4 regions of the Dehalobacter sp. TeCB1 genome follow, and region 4 is predicted to be linked to each of the others. Evidence: riboswitches for the same ligand, from Rfam matches in the RefSeq annotation. Region 4 holds a riboswitch; each other region holds the start of a gene.
What was found. Region 4 has a riboswitch for cyclic di-GMP ahead of A7D23_RS14855 (hypothetical protein). Riboswitches for the same ligand answer to the same signal wherever they lie in the genome.
Positions count from the first base shown of each region.

Region 1: it holds a riboswitch for cyclic di-GMP, as region 4 does, so the genes downstream of both, A7D23_RS09545 (VirD4-like conjugal transfer protein, CD1115 family) here and A7D23_RS14855 (hypothetical protein) in region 4, are expected to answer to the same signal.
Region 2: it holds a riboswitch for cyclic di-GMP, as region 4 does, so the genes downstream of both, A7D23_RS01070 (ArsB/NhaD family transporter) here and A7D23_RS14855 (hypothetical protein) in region 4, are expected to answer to the same signal.
Region 3: it holds a riboswitch for cyclic di-GMP, as region 4 does, so the genes downstream of both, nhaB (sodium/proton antiporter NhaB) here and A7D23_RS14855 (hypothetical protein) in region 4, are expected to answer to the same signal.

Region 1 is NZ_MCHF01000035.1:3,684-8,334, reverse strand. Features, by position in the region: gene A7D23_RS09550 (hypothetical protein) at 1-109, opposite strand, end outside; gene A7D23_RS09545 (VirD4-like conjugal transfer protein, CD1115 family) at 127-2,127, opposite strand; cyclic di-GMP riboswitch class I at 2,191-2,275, opposite strand; gene mobP3 (MobP3 family relaxase) at 2,395-4,651, opposite strand, start outside.
Region 2 is NZ_MCHF01000005.1:13,994-18,644, forward strand. Features, by position in the region: gene A7D23_RS01055 (DegT/DnrJ/EryC1/StrS family aminotransferase) at 1-387, shown strand, start outside; gene A7D23_RS01060 (acetyltransferase) at 404-1,096, shown strand; gene A7D23_RS01065 (glycosyltransferase) at 1,093-2,268, shown strand; cyclic di-GMP riboswitch class I at 2,369-2,511, shown strand; gene A7D23_RS01070 (ArsB/NhaD family transporter) at 2,641-3,915, shown strand; gene A7D23_RS01075 (NADH-dependent [FeFe] hydrogenase, group A6) at 3,912-4,651, opposite strand, start outside.
Region 3 is NZ_MCHF01000063.1:908-5,558, reverse strand. Features, by position in the region: gene A7D23_RS13445 (M56 family metallopeptidase) at 1-230, shown strand, start outside; gene A7D23_RS13440 (DUF3102 domain-containing protein) at 237-536, opposite strand; gene nhaB (sodium/proton antiporter NhaB) at 802-2,307, opposite strand; cyclic di-GMP riboswitch class I at 2,394-2,485, opposite strand; gene ablB (putative beta-lysine N-acetyltransferase) at 2,684-3,532, opposite strand; gene ablA (lysine 2,3-aminomutase) at 3,507-4,651, opposite strand, start outside.
Region 4 is NZ_MCHF01000067.1:91,104-95,754, reverse strand. Features, by position in the region: gene A7D23_RS14865 (NAD-dependent epimerase/dehydratase family protein) at 1-562, opposite strand, end outside; gene A7D23_RS14860 (nucleotidyltransferase family protein) at 716-1,909, shown strand; cyclic di-GMP riboswitch class I at 2,016-2,100, shown strand; gene A7D23_RS14855 (hypothetical protein) at 2,242-3,966, shown strand; gene A7D23_RS14850 (hypothetical protein) at 4,266-4,550, opposite strand; gene A7D23_RS14845 (IS66 family transposase) at 4,550-4,651, opposite strand, start outside.

The DNA.
Region 1 (4,651 bases), on a different contig from region 4:
AAACTAATTTAGGTTCATCCGCATAAACCGGCAAGGCGAATGACGAGATAACAAGCCCAAGAATCAATATAGATTTAATACGAGATACCAATACTCTTTTTTTAGACATCTTAATTCCTCCTAAAATTATAAAAAGTCTTTTTCATATTCATCCGATTCGTTCATTTCATTGTCTAGACTTAACTGTGTACCATCATCATTACTTTGAATAAATTCCCCCCCTTCAGAATCCGAAGATTCGCCCATATCAGGCAGCCATATCTTAACATCTTCAAGAATTCTCCTTGGTGTTTGGTCCCATCTTTTTTCTAGAATCTGTCTCGCATTCTCCATATCCACATCCTTATCTCCGGTACTCGAAAAACCAAGTTCACTATTCGCACTCCACAAGGATAAATCGGGTAATGGATATCTTGCAGGAAATTCACTTATAGGCAATATTAAACTCTCATTAATATTCCATCTGAGAACTTCATCCGGAAGTAGTAATGCCCTTTGAGCTAACCCGACCCCGTGACTCATACTGTGTCCCTTTGATTGGATAGAGCTACTTGCATTTTCAGTTTCCACCGTATATTTGCCTGTTTTTTCACTTATAAGTTTCGCTGTATCTACATCGGCAGTTTTTAAATATATCCAATCATGGCAGTTACCCGTGATTGTTTGGGCATTTTCCTTATAAAGCTTCTTAATTTGAGTAATATCCTGAATGGCTAGAGTGAATCTAATCCCACGGCCACCGGCAACGGTAAGCTTTTTATCAAAGTCTGGTATTGGAGGCAAATTACCAAATTCATTCAAAATTATATTTACACGTCTTGGAATTCTTCCCCCACGTTGGTTAGCAAGCTCTACTAAAGATTGATATACCTGGTCAATATATAGAGTTGCAAGAACGTCTCTTGTACTGATTTCGTCTGGTATAATTAAGAATACAGCCGTTTTTTCGATCCCAATATCTGCAAATTCATGGTCTTGCTTTGCTGTCATATCAGCAATATTAGGATCTGTGAAAAGTCTTAAACTCGATAATACTGTAGTAAAAAAACTCGCCCTCATTTTATAAGGAGCAATAGAAGCCACCGCGAAGGCTGCCTTTGCCGGATGTTTTATTGGTAATCGATTCATATATTCCAATAATGGAACGAATTCAAAACCGTTAGGAGTTATAACCGGTTGTCCATATAAAGCCAATAAATGATATACCGTTGCCATATGCCTCTGAAATTTAAACTCACTATTAAAAGCCGTTAAAAGAATTAATGCTGCCAGGGCACTTTCTTGACCATTTTGCCAGATAGGCTGATCCCCTTTGCCGAAGTTTTGTTTGCCAATAATATTTGAAATATTCCAAGCCAGTTCTGAAGCCTTGGCAATATCATTATTATCAACTGCTTTATTTACTTGATTTAACATATTCCACTGATTTCCTAAAGCTGGATCTCGAAGATTGAGAGCAATGACTTTATAACCTTTACTTTGTAAATAATCTCTTGTGGTTATGTAGCTTTCACCTTTTGGATCACCTATTATCATGCTTTCCCCGGCTTTTGCAAGTTCCCAAATAGTAGGCATCAGGATTTTCCTATCTTTTCCGGATCGAGTTGCCCCTAGAATCAGCGTATGACGATCCTCTTTATTCAACCATACCTTTTCTTTCCCACCTTTTGATTTTTCCATACCGAAAACTATTCCACCCTTATTATTTAAAGGCATTTCGGTGTACCAAACATTTACAGTCTCATCCATTTCATTTTTGTTTTGCCACCGGCTTGTACCATGTTGCCCGGTCCCGGCAGGTTCCGGCCCCCCGATCCCGTCTTTTATCCTGTTTTTCTTTTTTAAACGATCCACATTCCAGGTTATCCAAATTATAAAAGCAGAAACAGGAAGTTGCAGAAACAAAAATAGTTTTAAATAATCAGGCTGAGAAAAGAGATCTTTAATAGCTCTTACCAATCCGTAATTAAACCATAGTGTTGGGGCATTAACGAAATCCTTAACAAAAAAAGAAGGAAATTTAATAATCCAAGGTAAAAGTAAAACGTCCAATATAATAACAACGATAACTGATATTGTTCGTATTCTAATTGATTTATCAATTTCTTTATTAGATAGAGTAGCCAAAATTTACCTCCTTGAAATAGAAATAGCGTTGCCAATAGCAACGCCTGAAAATAAAATAACCCTCTAGGCGACTCGGCTATCATAGTGTTTCCACCTTAGACCCGAAGTTTTGCGTCCCTGGCTTTCGCCAAGTTTGCTATTAACTGAAAGGCTTGTATTCTGTTAGGTTGATTACAAAACGTAATCAAAATAATATAAAACTTATTATCATTATTTACCAAATTGCTACAAATTTACAAACGCAGATTTGGCCTTATACTCAAGATATTAGCGTTCTAACTCATCTTCTCTAAATAATGCGCTTCTATCCTTACTTTTCCTAATTTTTTCTATTTCGGCTTCTTTATTTCTAAGCCCTAATTGCTTACTCATCCGATCCTTCATAAATTCAGCTTGAGCTTCTTGCTGCATTCTTTGTTTTTCTAACTCTCTCCATACACTTTTCCATAAATCATTTGCCATCGTAGCTGCTCCGATGCCATGCTGGTTAAATGTTTCCCAATTCTCCCCTTTATACATCCACTTAGGAATATCTTTATCCTGTACTCCAAGTGCCAAAAAAGTTTCCTTCCATTCCTTAGTAGAAATAACTGTTGATTTGCCCCACTGTTTATTTTCTAAGTATTTCTCATATGCTTCATCTGAGATATCATTAATTAGCTCCGTGTTTATATTAGAATTCGATCTAATATTCCAACTATGAAGCATTTCTTTAACCTGCTCAAACCCAATTCCGGATACCAATAAGATTGTAGCCAGATTCTTAATTGGTTTATCTACAATATCCTGAACATTACAGAAAGACCTAATACTTTGATAATTAGTCTCTACTTCAGCATACGCATTGTTGAGATACTTCCCCGTTAACATTCTGTTGTTATTACGTTCAATCTTTCCTACATCCAATTTATTTTGTGTCCGATCAATAAGTTTAACAATGTCATTCGGAAGATTACTCGTTCTCACTGTCTTATCTTTTTTACTTATTGCAACGTCTTTCATATATTTATAGTAACGTTCGGTCACCTGATAACTCATGCCTGTTTGCGTTATTAAGCCAAGCTGCTTTAAATATGTGAGACTTTTCCGTAAGAGATTTCTTTGAGGAATTAATAAATCTTGTCTTTTTTCTATACCGGTAGCATTTAATTTATATTCTCCCTTTGCGCCGGTCAAATAATTACCCTTTTTAAGGTTATCTAATCTCCTGATTAAATATTTAAAAGTTCTTTGTGCTTCCAGATTGAACATATTTTTATGTAGAATACCTTTTAATGCTGCCTTATTCAAACTCCCACCTTCTTTATAAACCTGATAAAGTAAGTCCTTTATATCCCGATAGACAGGATTGATTATCAAACTTCCGGATTCATCCCGAATAATATAGCCTTTCTCATATTGCTCCTTAAAATTACCCATCAAGGGAACTGCTTCCTCATCGGATAACCCTTTAAGAGACTCTAATAATTCGCTTCCTGTCTCACTCTTAATAAATTTATCAAATCTATTAAGACTTTTTCCAAGAAATTGCCCTTCTTCGGTACAAGATAAATTCCCGGTTGAATCCTCGACAATGAAGTGCTTTACTATTTTTTCCAAGGATTCATCTTTAGATTCCAATAAATACTTAAGTCTTTCATATACTTTGTCGGCCTCTTGGTTGACAATCTCCTTCTGAATAGTTTCCTTTAGAGAATCAAGTGTCAAAAGGCCCTCTGGAGCTTTATCTATATAACCTAAAGTCACGTTTGCATCATAACGGGTAAATTCCATTTGCACGGGAATATGAAGTTCATCTATTGCTTGATCTGTAAATAGATAAACACCCTTTTCCTTGTCGTACTCAAAATATTTTTCCATTTCATCAGTAAAAGAATATATGCCGGTTGCTTTATCATATTCAACGAAGCCATTGAGCACTAGCTTTTCAATTCTTTTTTTAAGATTCTCAAGCTCATCTTCAGCCTTACTTTCATTTACCTCAGAATTTTCATCTGTATATTTTTTATAGATATTATCCTCAAGTTCATTAAATGTAATTCTGTTATGTTCTCCAAATTCTTTTCGAACAATAGTATCATATTTCCCGATCTTAAACTCATCCGGATCTTTATCATACAGACCACCAAAAATATCTTGATTATCTAATAATTCATGAAATGTAAATGAAGGGGGTCCTTCACCTTCCTTCTCGTTTTTTCCCAGCATTTTCAGGATTTCTTTTTCAGCTTTATCAAGACTCTTCACTGAAAGTATTTCTTCAATACCTTTATTTGTCAGACAATAATATTCACTGCTGCCGTCCTCAAAATCGATTTCTTTTTTTATGAAACCGGAATCCTGTAAGCTTAATAACCTTTTTTCCAATTCTAAACTGTCTAATCCAATAAGCTTTTTACCTTGTTGAAAAGCGTCCAACTCTGATAGTTCATTCATTTTTGCAACCGAAAGATAAAAGTCTATTTTCTTTTGGGACGATAATTCATTCAGATTAATTCCATTACCACGAATTTCATTTATTAAA
Region 2 (4,651 bases), on a different contig from region 4:
AACCTGTACCGGCAAGTGCTGGCTGATGTCCCTGGGATAACCGTCTCCCAGGAGGCTGAAGAAATTACAGCCAATTATCCGTATTTTGTTATCCGGGTTGATCCGACCGCATACGGTATCTCCCGGGACGAGCTCTATAGCCGATTGTTAAGCTTCAATATTTTTTGCCGAAAATATTTTTACCCGCTCTGCAGCAATTTTAAGTGTTTTAAAGGTCTTCCTTCCTCCTCCGCAGACAATCTACCCACAGCCAACAAAGTCGCAGAAAGTGTTCTGGCTCTGCCGCTTCACGGCAGAATGTCAGCGTCCGACGTTCAAAAAATAGGCGGCATCATCAGGGAAATAAAAATTAAAAATAAAAAGCAAATCAACGAAATTTTCAATTGAATTGGGCGTGTGATCATTGGCTATAAAAGATCTCATCATTTTTGGAGCCGGCGGCTTTGGCCGGGAAGCTACCGAGCTCGTTGAAGATATCAATACAGAAAAAAAGCAGTGGAACCTGTTGGGCTATATCGACCAAACTCCGGCCAAACAAGGAAAGGTTATTAATGACTATCCTGTTCTGGGCAACCTGGACTGGCTCGAAAAAAACACAGGGCACCCTCTCTGGATTGTATGTGCGATCGCGAGACCGACGGATAAATACCGTCTGATCGCCAGCCTGTCCTGTTTTCAGCTATATTTTGCCAACCTGATTCATCCCGCTGCCCGAATAAGCCACTCCGTTCAATTGGGCTGCGGCAATATCATCTGCTGGAACAGTTTTCTGTCGACGGATGTCAGGATAGGTAGTCACGTAGCCTTAAATCCGGGCTGCAGGATTGGCCACGATACGGCTGTCCGGGATTACTCCTCTTTATACTGGGACGTCACCCTGGCCGGAAACGTGCAGGTCCATGAAGGTTGTGAAATCGGTTCCAAAACTGTGGTGATCCCCGAAAAAGAGATTGGCAGGTGGAGCATCATCGGGGCTGGTGCTGCCGTCACTCGCAACATCCCGGAATACTGCACGGCCGTCGGTGTCCCTGCCCGACCGGTTAAACATTTAAAAGAATTGGTTGAAACCCATTCCCCTAAAGGACTGATGATATGAAGGAACTTTCTTCTATTTTGATCAAAACTGCGATACAGCTTGTTCTTGAAGCCATTAATCAGGCTCAAGCCTCTGCCCTGCAAAAACGCGTCAGCCCCTTCCCTGTTCAGGAAGCCGCTGACACCCCTACTGCGGAAATTTCTCAACAAGCGGTTCCAAAAAACATTGACTGGGAAGAATTAGACGACGCCACCATCCTTCAACAGATTCTAGATCCTGGGATCCTGGAAGAAATCATTGAACCTTCTGTACAGAACCCGACAGACAGCACCTCCCCTCCTCCTTTTATCAGCTATGTTACCTTCAACCGTCTCGGGCTTACCATGCAGAACCTAAACAAGATTTTGGATTCAGACGAAGATTTTGAAATGCATATCATCGACTGCAACTCCAAAGATGATACCTGGAATTATATCAAAAGCCTTCAGGACAAAAGAATTAAATCCAAAACACGCTTGAAGGTTAACCGGGGGCCGATCTATGTCCTGAACTACAACCTCAGAAAGAGAAAGCCCAACCAGTATTTCTTCACGATTGACAGCGATGTCTATATCAAGACCAAAAACTGGCTGACCAGGTATATGGAAATATTTGAAGCTTTTCCGGAAGTGGGTCTCTTAGGAACCATGCGGGATAACCCTTATCCGAGATTTCTCCCTCCCGTCATTCCTCAGGTCAAGAATGATCTATCCTATCTTCAGCTGAGAAATGCCGGCATTGATGTAATCATGGATTTTATTCCGGGATGTCTTCAGGGGTTACGGCCTGAGCTCATTGACCGGATCGGTTATTGGAATGAGGAATGCGGGTATGGCGATGCTGAATTATCACCAAGGATTGTGCATTATACTCCTTTCAAAGTCGGCTTTGTCACGACCGTGGAAATTGATATGACCCAGTTCATCGGCTGTGACAAGTGTCAGGCCCAAAGCCTCTGCACGCTGAACAGAAGCATAAAAACCTGCTTTATGCTGGCCAAGCAAGCCAACAGTAACGAAAGCTTTGCCAAAAAGGCCAAATGGAAATACCTCGAAATATTTCAAGAGCTAGCCGATGGAAAAAGAACAGCCTATTGCACTTCACTTTTGGACCCTGCATCCCGGGAAGGGAATTTGTACCATGATGCCTGGGCACTCGAGAATTTTGAATATTATTTGAGAAGATCGAACTGATCTTTACAAAATATGAACGGAGATGCTATACTTCTTTTCTGGACACAATCCAGTTGATCAGGATTTTTCAGATTTGCAAATAAAATATAATATGATTTTTAATGTGTTGGGGCAAACTTCACGAAAGTGAAGGACGCTAAAGTTATGGGTCTAAATCAGGGAATTTGAAATGCATGCAATACAAAATGAATGGAATCCAAATGCATTTCCAGGATATTCTGACAGGATTGCCAGACTACAAGGATTTTGAACTTCTCAGGGAAGAGCAGTTCCTTTTATGGATCTGCTCTTTTTTATTTCAACTATTTTGGTATATTCTAACCGGTTAGGCCAATAAAAATTGACCACACTAATGATGGAGGTGCACGATTCATGACCTTGATTCTGACCCTTGTTATTTTTGTAGCTACGTATGCACTGATCGTAACGGAGAAAATCCCGCGGGCTGTCGCCGCGGCCCTCGGTGCCTGTCTCCTGATTCTTTTGGGTGTATTCCCGCAGGAAACTGCTGTGGAACACATCGACTGGAATACGCTGGGCTTACTTATCGGCATGATGATCATTGTCGATCTGACCAGACGTTCCGGTGTCTTCGGCTTTCTGGCTATTTGGGTCGCCAAGAAAGTCAAAGGCAATCCAATCAGACTGCTGATCTCTTTGGCTATACTGACTGCCGTTTTATCGGCTTTTCTGGATAACGTGACGACTGTTTTGCTGGTCGTTCCGGTTTCCATTGTGATTGCCGAAACCTTGAAATTAAACCCAATACCTTTTTTGATTACCCAGATTCTAGCCAGCAACATCGGGGGAACCGCGACCCTGATCGGTGATCCGCCGAATATCATGATTGCCGGACCGGCAGAGCTTACTTTTATGGATTTCATGGTGAACCTGGCACCTGTGACGATTGTGATCTTGGCTGTTACCCTATTGGGCTTTTATTTTCTTTATCGCCAAAAGCTAAAGACCGATAAGGAATCCATCGCCCTGCTGCTGTCGCAAAATGAATACGACTATATTAAAGACTGGGCCCAGCTCAAAAGAAGCCTGGCCGTGCTCGCTCTGACCATTGTCGGTTTTATGCTGCACGCCGTCATCCATGTTGAGACCGCTACGATTGCGCTGGCCGGAGGCATGCTGCTCATGGTGCTGAGCCGTGAGGAACCGGAAGAGGTATTTCTGGCGATTGAATGGCCGACGATCTTCTTCTTTACCGGATTATTCGTTTTAGTCGGAGGATTGGTCGAAGTTGGCGTCCTGGACAAGGTTGCTGAATGGAGCCTTGGGCTTACCGGCGGTGTGCCGGTCGTCATGGCGATGCTGATTGTCTGGCTTTCCGCTATTTTTTCAGCTTTCGTCGATAATATTCCGTTCGTGGCCACCATGATTCCGTTGATTCAAAAAATCGGGGTCCTCGGCGGGCTGACCCCAGAACAGCTCCAGCCGCTCTGGTGGTCTCTGGCTCTGGGCGCCTGCCTGGGCGGAAACGGTACCATTGTCGGTGCCTCGGCCAACGTCATTGTCTCAGGGATTGCCGAAAAAAACGGCTATACGATCAGCTACAAAAAATACTTCCTGATCGGATTTCCGTTCATGATTCTATCCATTGTGATCGCCTCGGCGTATATTTTGCTGCGGTACTATTAGATTCTTTCTCTCTCTTCAAAATGAGTATGAAGCAATCTATGGGCAGTGTCACTGAAAGGCTGGCCCAGATATTCCTGATAAAGTTTCTGGATTTCTGAATTCTCATGAGATTTTCTGATCTTTTTATTTTTATCTTCCTGATAGATCGCTTCCTGACGCTTGCGGACAATTTCAAAATTGCCGTGATGGTAGGGCTGCCCACCTCCGGCAACACAGCCTCCGGGACAAGCCATAATTTCAATGGCTTCGTATTGATTCTTACCGTCCCTGATTTCCTCAAGCAGAGTCCGGGCGTTTCCGAGCCCGCTGGCAATGCCTATCCGTAGCATCTTGTCGCCAATTTGAACTGTGGCCTTTCGCAAGCCTCCATCTCCCCGGAGCTGCTCGAACTCAACTTTCTGTAATTCTTTACCGGTCAGCCACTCATAAGCTGTCCGGAGCGCAGCTTCGATAACCCCGCCGCTGGTTCCGAAGATCACTGAGGCACCTGTGGTTTCACCCAATGGTCTGTCATATTCACTCGAAGGCAGATTGATAAAATCCAGACCGGCTTCTTTGATCATTAGGCCAAGTTCCCGGGTCGTGACGACAATATCGACGTTATTATGCTCATCCTTAGTTAGTTCCGGACGCTTGGCCTCGGCTTTCTTGGCAATACAGGGCATGACGGAGACCACTACAATATTGTCCGGGTCAATGCCATTCTTCTCGGCATAATAAGTTTTAACGATTGTAC
Region 3 (4,651 bases), on a different contig from region 4:
TTTCCGAATTTGCGAAAGGCGGGCAGACAGGCTTAAAGGGAAGTCTGATGGAGATCCTGTGCCGAAAGATCCTTGGCAGTGAGGATATCAAATATGCCAGTACGAATCATCAGGACTGGTATGATGCCTATAAGAAACATATCCAGGAGATAACAGACAAAAATAGTTTGATCTGGGTGCAGGATCATTATCCGAAAGGTGTACTTATTTTGGGCGGAGAACAGAATTAACTTAGACTATCTGTAACGCATTTTTCGCCCTTCTTCCGGGACTCCTAAGAGGATCACCGCCTGGGAGTATGTCAAATTACGCACCAGGGCGCAATTTGAGCTGCAGGCGGAAGCCTCGGGCAGTTTGCTCCCGTACTCTCTGAAGACCTTCATCAGTCTGTCGGCCGTACGCTGAGAGTAACTGACCGACTCCTCCAGCCACTGGCCCCATTCTCCAAACATAAGCAGGGCCTTGGCTTCCGTCAGCCGCCTTCTAATCTCGACAGCGGCGGCAAGGTAGATACTCTCCGTCCAGTATTTGATCATGTTAATTTCAGCCGCGATGACATGCGGCGTGCGTCCCCTGATGATATCCGTTGTGTATTAGATACTGTATTAGTTATTGGATCAGTCATGATATCCACACTCCTTGGGGCTAACTTCACTCGTAGGATCTGTGGACAGGCTTAAAAGTGTGACAACCTCAGTCTTAACAACGGACAATCTTTCTCATCGTATATAAGGTCACCGAAAGTCGAGATACTAAAAAATCAGTAATGCTCAAACCCTTGTAATTTGATATCCTTAAGTGTTATAACAGGTACATTGTTGCCAGTAAACCTGTTGCAGTCATAACGACGGCGTATGGCAGAGCCAGTTTTACCATCTCAGCGTAAGACAGGCGAATCAGCGGTGCAAGTGCAGAAGTCAAGAGAAACAGAAACGCCGCCTGACCATTTGGTGTGGCAACGGAAGGGATATTTGTACCCATGTTGATGGCAACTGCCAGCTTGTTGTACTGCTCCAGCGCAATAGCTCCGGCTTCAAACGCTTGCTGTGTTTCAGTCATATATACCGTAGCCACAAAAACATTGTCACTGATTGCCGAAAGGACACCGTTGGCCGCAAAGAAAGCCACAAGCTGGTTCTGCCCTTCCATGTTCAGCACCCATTGAATAATCGGCGTAAACAAATGCTGGTCATGAATAACCGCAACGACGGCAAAAAATACGACCAGCAGCGCAGTAAACGGCAATGCTTCTTCAAACGCATGACCGATGCGCTTTTCTTCAGTAACCCCGTTGAAAGCAGTAAGCAGGATAATAATCATAAGACCAATAATACCTACTTCCGCCAAGTGCAGTGCCAGGGAGAAGATCAGCATAACGCCGCACAAAGCCATAACAATCAGGCGCACACGTCCGCGCATATTCCTGGCAGCATCTTTGACTTTTACATCATCTTCCATAACATTTCTCACAGATTCCGGAAGCTGGTAGCCGTACCCCCAGAACTTAGTAACTTCAAGGATAATGGTGGTCAGAAGACCAACGATCAATACCGGGATAGACACAGGGGCACATTGTATAAAGAAATCTACGAAGTCCCATTGCATAATGGAGCCAATCAACAGGTTCTGCGGTTCACCAACCAGTGTTATTGCTCCGCCCAGCGCAGTGCCCACAGCACCATGCATCATAAGATTACGCAGAAAACCACGAAACTCGTCCAGGTCCTCATGAAGTTTCTCATCAACACTATGGTCGTGATTAATGTCATACGTTTCGTATACTTTTTCGCTGGAAGCAAACTTGTGGAAGATGCTATAGAAACCATAGGCCACGGCGATAATCACTGCCGTTACGGTCAGCGCGTCCAAAAACGCGGAAAGAACCGCACCCAGTACAGCGAACAGGAATGAAAGCGCGACTTTAGAGTGTACTTTAGTAAGGAGCTTGGAAAACAGGTACACAAGACCTTCTTTCATAAAATAGATCCCGGCAACCATGAACATCAGAAGAAGAATAACCGGCAGGTTCATTTCAACCTCGTGATAGACCATATGAGGGTTAGTAAGTCCGAGCACAACGGCTTCGATCGCCAGAAGCCCACCGGCAGGAAGCGGATAACATTTTAACGCCATTGCCAGGGTAAAAATAAATTCGACAATCAACACCCACCCGGTAACGTACATACCGGCGGTAACCATCAAAATAGGGTTCAACACCAGAAAAGCAAGAATTGTTCTTTTGTACCAGTCCGGAGCATGACCCAGAAAATTTGCTCTGAATGCTTGTCCGATGCCCATTTGTTTCATATGTACTATCCTCCCAAGTGAAAATTAAAGATATAAAAAAGAGAGTACTCCAAAACGGAACTACTCCCCCCCAAGAAGTTCATATTACTTGCAGCCTGGCAATCATAGCAACTTACAAGCAACCTTAGACCCATAGCTTTAGCGTCCTTCACTTTCACGAAGTTTGCATCAACCTGTACAACTATATATTGTTATTTTTGCTTAAGCTTTTATATTATAACAGAAAATTATTCTTTTGAATACCCTGAATATATCCACTTTATGCTGAAGTGTCCAGGTATTTATCTTAAGTATTTTGTTTTTTAATATAATCCTTTAGCAAATCAGGCTATCTCTCAAAAATCTTCTTCCCCTTGACTTACAAAATAGTATTTTACTATTTTAAAGTTTTTACCCAAATATTCATATCTTCAAAACCGCCGCAAATATGGCAGTTGTTGATTAGTCTACCCCGATACATATACCCCAGCTTGCTTAAAGACCTGTTGATTCCAAGATTGTTAGCTCTTGAAAGGCTATATGCTGTAGCAAAGCCATTGCGTTTCAAGTGTGTTTCCAGTTGGAATATCAATTCGCTTAATATGTTTCTGCCTCTATACTTTGGATAAGTGGCGCAATCAGTTATTTCAGCGTTCATGTGTTGTTTGTCAAGATCCGCCGAAGCAATACTGATAATTTTTCCTTCTTCTTCCGCTACCATATACAAAATATGATCCTGCATGACTTTTTGAAGATACTCTCTGCTGAAAATAGGAGTTGGATAGGTTTCAAATGCCGTTTGAAAAAGCTGAATTATCTGGGGAATATCGTCCGGCACGGCCTGCCTTATCGTATAGTTTTTATTCTTAGTCAGCTCGAATTTATTGGTATTCTTAACGCAATAATCGATAATTCTGTTTTCTTTCTCCTCATAGAGTGAATTTTTGCGCTTCGTATCAAGAAAAAGGGACATACAAGTTGCATCCTCTCCCTGAAAAAAACCGTCGATAACCCCCTCTGCTACAAACCCACATTCCTCAAAGAGACTAAGATCTTGTTTATAACAATTCGCAATAATCTTACCCAGATTTTCTTTTTTGGAATAATCAATAATCTCTTTGATTATCAACTCAGACAAAAGAGAATGACTCAATATTTTAAGCCTTTTATTGCGATAATCCACGTACATGTCCACACCCGAAAAGTTTGTATATAAATTTTTACATTCGTCTTGATCTATATTCATGGAAGTCCTCCCTCTTGTTGAGTCTTACGTTTGTACTTGGAATCAAGCACACTTGTTCATCTCTGTATAACTTTTCTAATCCCCGGTATTCTTTATTCTTGAATTTACTGCACGTGCCGCATTTTCGGCACTGGTGCGTTTTATCCCGAGGCTCGCTATACGTGCAAATTACACCTTCATAATTTCTAAGAATGACCTTTTCAGGGGAATATGAAATCAAGTATTGTGGATTGACTGGGATCTTCCCCCCGCCTCCAGGCGCATCCACAACAAACTGTGGAATAGCTAGACCCGAGGTATGTCCACGCAGCATTTCTATGATTTCAATCCCTACAGAAACCGGAGTTCTGAAATGCTCTATTCCTTCTGAAAGGTCGCACTGATAAAGGTAATATGGTCTAATTCTGGAGCTTACCAGTTTCTGAACCAAATCACGCATTATATAGGGGCAATCGTTAATGTCTTTTAAAAGTACAGATTGGTTGCCAAGAGGAATTCCGGCATCTGCCAATTTCTCACATGCCATGCGAGCCTCAACTGTCAATTCCTTGGGGTGGTTAAAGTGAGTATTCAGCCAAATTGGATGATATTTTTTCAGCATTTTGCAGAGCGTATCGGTAATTCTCTGAGGCATGACAACTGGTGTTCTTGTGCCTATCCGTATTATTTCCACATGTTTGATTTCTCGTATTGATCTTATGATTGCTTCCAGCCTTTCATCAGAGAGGCATAAGGCGTCCCCTCCTGACAAAAGTACATCTCTGACTTCTTTATGCGCTCTGATATAATTAATCGCCCGTTTGATATTGTCCTGGGAAAGAGCCCTATCCTCATGCCCGGCAAATCGTCTTCTTGTACAGTGGCGACAATACATTGAACACTGATCAGTAATAAGCAAAAGTACCCTGTCCGGATATCTGTGAGTAAGACCCGGGACTGGCGAGTCGACTGTTTCATGCAGCGGATCACAACTGTCGAACTTGGATATTTTAGTTTCATGAACCGTCGGTATTGCTTGCCGCCGTATAGGGCAATGCGCATCATTAGGATTCATGAGCATCGCATAATAGGGTGTTATTGCCATACGTAATTTTTTAAGACTTACTTCTACTCCCTGGC
Region 4 (4,651 bases):
ATCGCAAACACGCTGTATTAATATCATAGAGATGATGATATGTATGGCATAGTAATTCTCCGGCTTTTTTTGTGGCGGCATAGGGAGAAATCGGTTTGTCAACAAAATCATCTTCAGCAAAAGGCACTTTTAAATTGTTACCATATACAGAAGAAGATGATGCAAAAACATGATACTTGACACCAAATTCCTTCATACACTCGAGTACATTCGTTGTGCCATTTATATTCACCTGAACATAGAGTTCAGGTCTTTGTATTGACGGACGAACACCGGCATAGGCTGCTAAGTGAATGACTGCCAGAGGAAGAAATTTTTTAAAAATATCTCTTAGGAAAATCATATCACAGATGTCGCCATCTGCAACAATGTATTTATCACCAGATAAACCATTGCGAACCAAAAATTCTTTACAATCTGCAGCATTTCTGCGTTTAATTAACGGATCATAAAAATCATTAAAATTATCTACATTAATTACCCGCCAGCCATCATAAAACAATCTCTCGCAAAGGTGAGAACCAATAAATCCAGCACCACCAGTAACTATTATTGTGTCCATTTTAAACTCTCCAATTAGTAATAATTTTAAAATAAGTTGGTTGAAAAATATGCTTATTCATGTAATAATCAATTATATTTTCTAAATTATACCATGTCGCACTCATCAAGTACACCTATATACAATTTTATGGAAAGAAATGATCATTAATTTATGACTTTTAATTCTAGCACGATTCCTCAAATACCATATGAACTAAGGTTTATTCTCGAATGCTCACAAAGAATAAGTCCTAATCAAGAAGAATCAAATTCGTTAGATTGGGATAAAGTATTGCGTTTATCTCTAGTTCATCGTCTTTTCCCTCTTTTATATAAAGCGTTATCTCAGCATAATCTGACAATCCCTTTATATATTATGGATACTCTAAAAACACATAGTCTAAAAAATGGCCTACATACAATCAGCATAGCCGAAGAAATGGTTCGGATTACCAAATACATGATATCCTTTGGAGTAAAACCTATTTTTTTAAAGGGGCCACCGCTGTCTACTAGAATTGGTGAAGATATTACATTAAGACCTTCTGGCGATATTGATATTCTAGTCGACCCCGAAGAATTGATTAAAACAGAAACGTTGTTAAAAGAACTAGATTATAGAAGAACCTCACCAGATTTCGAATTAACACCCAAACAAAGAAAATTTTATTTTAAAAAAGAACATCATTTCCAATATTATAACGAAAAACATGCGATTGTGGTTGAGCTTCATTGGAGAATCCGTTCTTATCATATCAAAGGTTTCCCGTCTGCATCTGAACTTAATGTCCAAACAAATGTACTGCACGGATCTCACGTTTTTGTAATGGATGACACGCACTGGTTCATTTTTTTGATGGTACATGGGTACAAACATAAATGGGACCGATTACGTTGGCTTTACGATATTAAAGAATTTATAATGCAAGGTGTTGATTGGAAAAGAATAATCGATGCTGCTGAAAATTTAGAATTGCTGCCAATATTGCATCAGACTATTATATTGCTTGATCTGCTGTATGGTATCGAATTTCCCGATGATTTATTAAACGCCGCGATAAATGATACCAAAGCCTGGCAGTTAGCTTGGATTGTCATGGAACAGTTTTCAGGCATAAAAAACGACGCAAATCTTTCTTCACCTCCAAAACCAACTCATGAATATTCTCTGAGAAATGCAAAATACTATAATTACAATTCCAAATTTAATTATTTCTTTTCTAAAATGCTGTCAACTCTATATCCATCTGAAATAGAGTTCAAACACATTCGCCTGCCTGATTCTCTATTTCTGCTCTATTTCGTAATAAAACCAACATACTGGTTATTCCGTCGTATCAAGGCTGCATTCACCCCTGTAAAATAACTTATTTATAGATTCTGTACCCCAATTTTAGATGCATTGACAAAATTTGATTAATACTTGAATTATTTGACATAGTATGGTAGCATAAGATTAGTTGAATATTTGGTAGCGATAAAGGCAAACTTTGCGAAAGCAAAGGACGCAAAGCTATGGGTCTTCCGGGTAATGCCGATGATCGCCAGGCCGCCGAACTATTAGACTATTAGTCGCTATCTTACGATGGATTTGCGGCTATATTTTTTTAGCAGTACAATACGCAATTATGCCGCTGTCCATCAAAGGATCAGCGGCTTTTATTCTAAGCTCGCTATCTTCGAGAGGAGAGGAGCCTTATGAATAAATGTAAACATCTTACAGTGATTATTTCATTAACAGTACTAATTAGTCTTTTGTTACCTCAAAATATTTTCGCCGCAAAAACCGTTTCATCCTCTACACTAAACGGAAAAACATGCAGTCAAATTGGCATGATTCCGGATGATGCCTCTAAAGGTAGTTTAAATTATTCTCTTCTGTGCAAAGAGCTAAACTCAGGTACAAATATATTAGTAGACAGTAAGTATTTTATCTCCGGCTCGGTTAACGCCAAATTAATTAACAGCAATATTAATATGAATGGGACATCGAATAAAGCCGAACTGGCTTTTACTAATACGACTGGTGAAGAATTTTTATTCAACATTCAAGCAAAGCAAGTCACTATAGAAAACATCCGGTTCACTCAAAAAAATAACGGATATGTTTTTATATTTAATATCCAAGGCAGTAAAAAACTAGACAATTTCAAAATAGAGCATTGCTATTTTGAAGGGAATATTAGATTGTTAACCTGGAAACAAACTACTGATTCTAAGGTACAATTTATTGATCCAACAGTCTCTGACTTCGGCATCACTCATTTTGTATTTAATAACAATACCTGCAGAAATCTGAAAGAGCGTTATAAAGGATTCATTTATCTTGACGATGTTCCGATAGCTCACGCCGAACTTATAGGCAATGATATCAAGAATTTCGTATATGCTTTTTATACTCAGGGAATTACCAATGAGAATCCATACGGTTCTCAAGTCGCTGAAAAGATGGCCTACTTGGAAGTTAGAGATAATACCGTAACCAGTGACAACGATTGGGACGGTGCGCCGCCGTCACCGGAGCTATACCATTGCTTTATATTTTTCGAAGGAAACAAATGCGACTATTTCAATAACCATGTCGAGGGATTGCATGTAATCAATCGAGCTACAGTAGTATATGACGCTTACCTCAGTTGTTGGGATCTGGATTATGAAGATAATTATTGGAAAAATAACATTTCATTCTCAGCTACGAAATCCAATGCCGAACTTATGAAATCCAAATCAGCCACAAAGAGAGACTATCACGGAATTAACCGACTTTATAAGAATAACACCTATATCGTAGAGAAATCTTATGCCGATATCTTTAACAGACCCTACGACGAGCTTTGGGTAAGCCTAAGCTACTACCAACATGAAATGGATACCGTCGTTGTGGAGAATAATACGTTTGATGTCTATAAATTAGCGATGCCTTACGGACAACCCATCCATAATTACACGTTTTCTAACAATACAATTCATGCCTATATGGTTAATGAGAGCTTTAATAATTGTATCCTTCCCGCTTACAGATTAGATAACCCGTCTCCTACCGACACCTATATTGCACGAGATAATCATATCGTCATTAAAACTCCTGCCCCGTATTCTGAAAAGCAAAACTCACTTATTATGACTGTCGGTAATAAAAATGAAGTTAAAACTGCTAAAATCATATTCGAGAATAACTATATTGAATGGCCTGATCTTAAGGCGGTAATAAGCTCCCCCCTGGGTATCAATCTAAATATTACCTGTGCAACTATAACAAATAATTCGGTTGTCGCCACCAGACCGGGATCTAAAGCCGGGAAGACCTTGTACACCGGATTATATGTACTCTGTGATAATTTATCATTAAAAGACACTTCCATTCAAATTCCAACAACGGAGGGTTATTCAATCCAGACAACACCCTACATTCGTAAATCATGAATATGCATCGTTTATTAGCTTAACAATAATAGCCTTTGAATGGCTTATCCCAAATACGAAAACGTTTTGTATTTTGAACGTAAGCGTCAAACAGATTCAGACGTGAGCTACATTAAATCAGGCTCATCCACTCCAAGAAGATCGCAAAGAGCATTGTTAACCATTATCCTAAAATCATCATCAGATATGTTGTTAGCTTGAGCATATTCGAAGACATCATCGACAGTGCTGACGAATTTTTGTGCTAAACGAGCATTCTCCCTTTTCATCTGTAAGCGTCAAACAGATTCAGACGTGAGCTACATTAAATCAGGCTCATCCACTCCAAGAAGATCGCAAAGAGCATTGTTAACCATTATCCTAAAATCATCATCAGATATGTTGTTAGCTTGAGCATATTCGAAGACATCATCGACAGTGCTGACGAATTTTTGCGCTAAACGAGCATTCTCCCTTTTCATCTTCGGAAAATGCTCAATAACATAGCCTGAATAATCCATTTCGAAGAGATATCTTGATATCTTTCCGTCAGCAAAATCAGAGATAAAATCTATCATAAACGCCGTATGTTTTCCAACCTTCATCAGTCTTCCTCCCACGCATATTTTTCCGGACTTCCGTTACCGGGCTGCGGGGTGAATACTTTCTCCGGCAAGGCTGCACTACCAGGTAAAAAGTCTTTAAT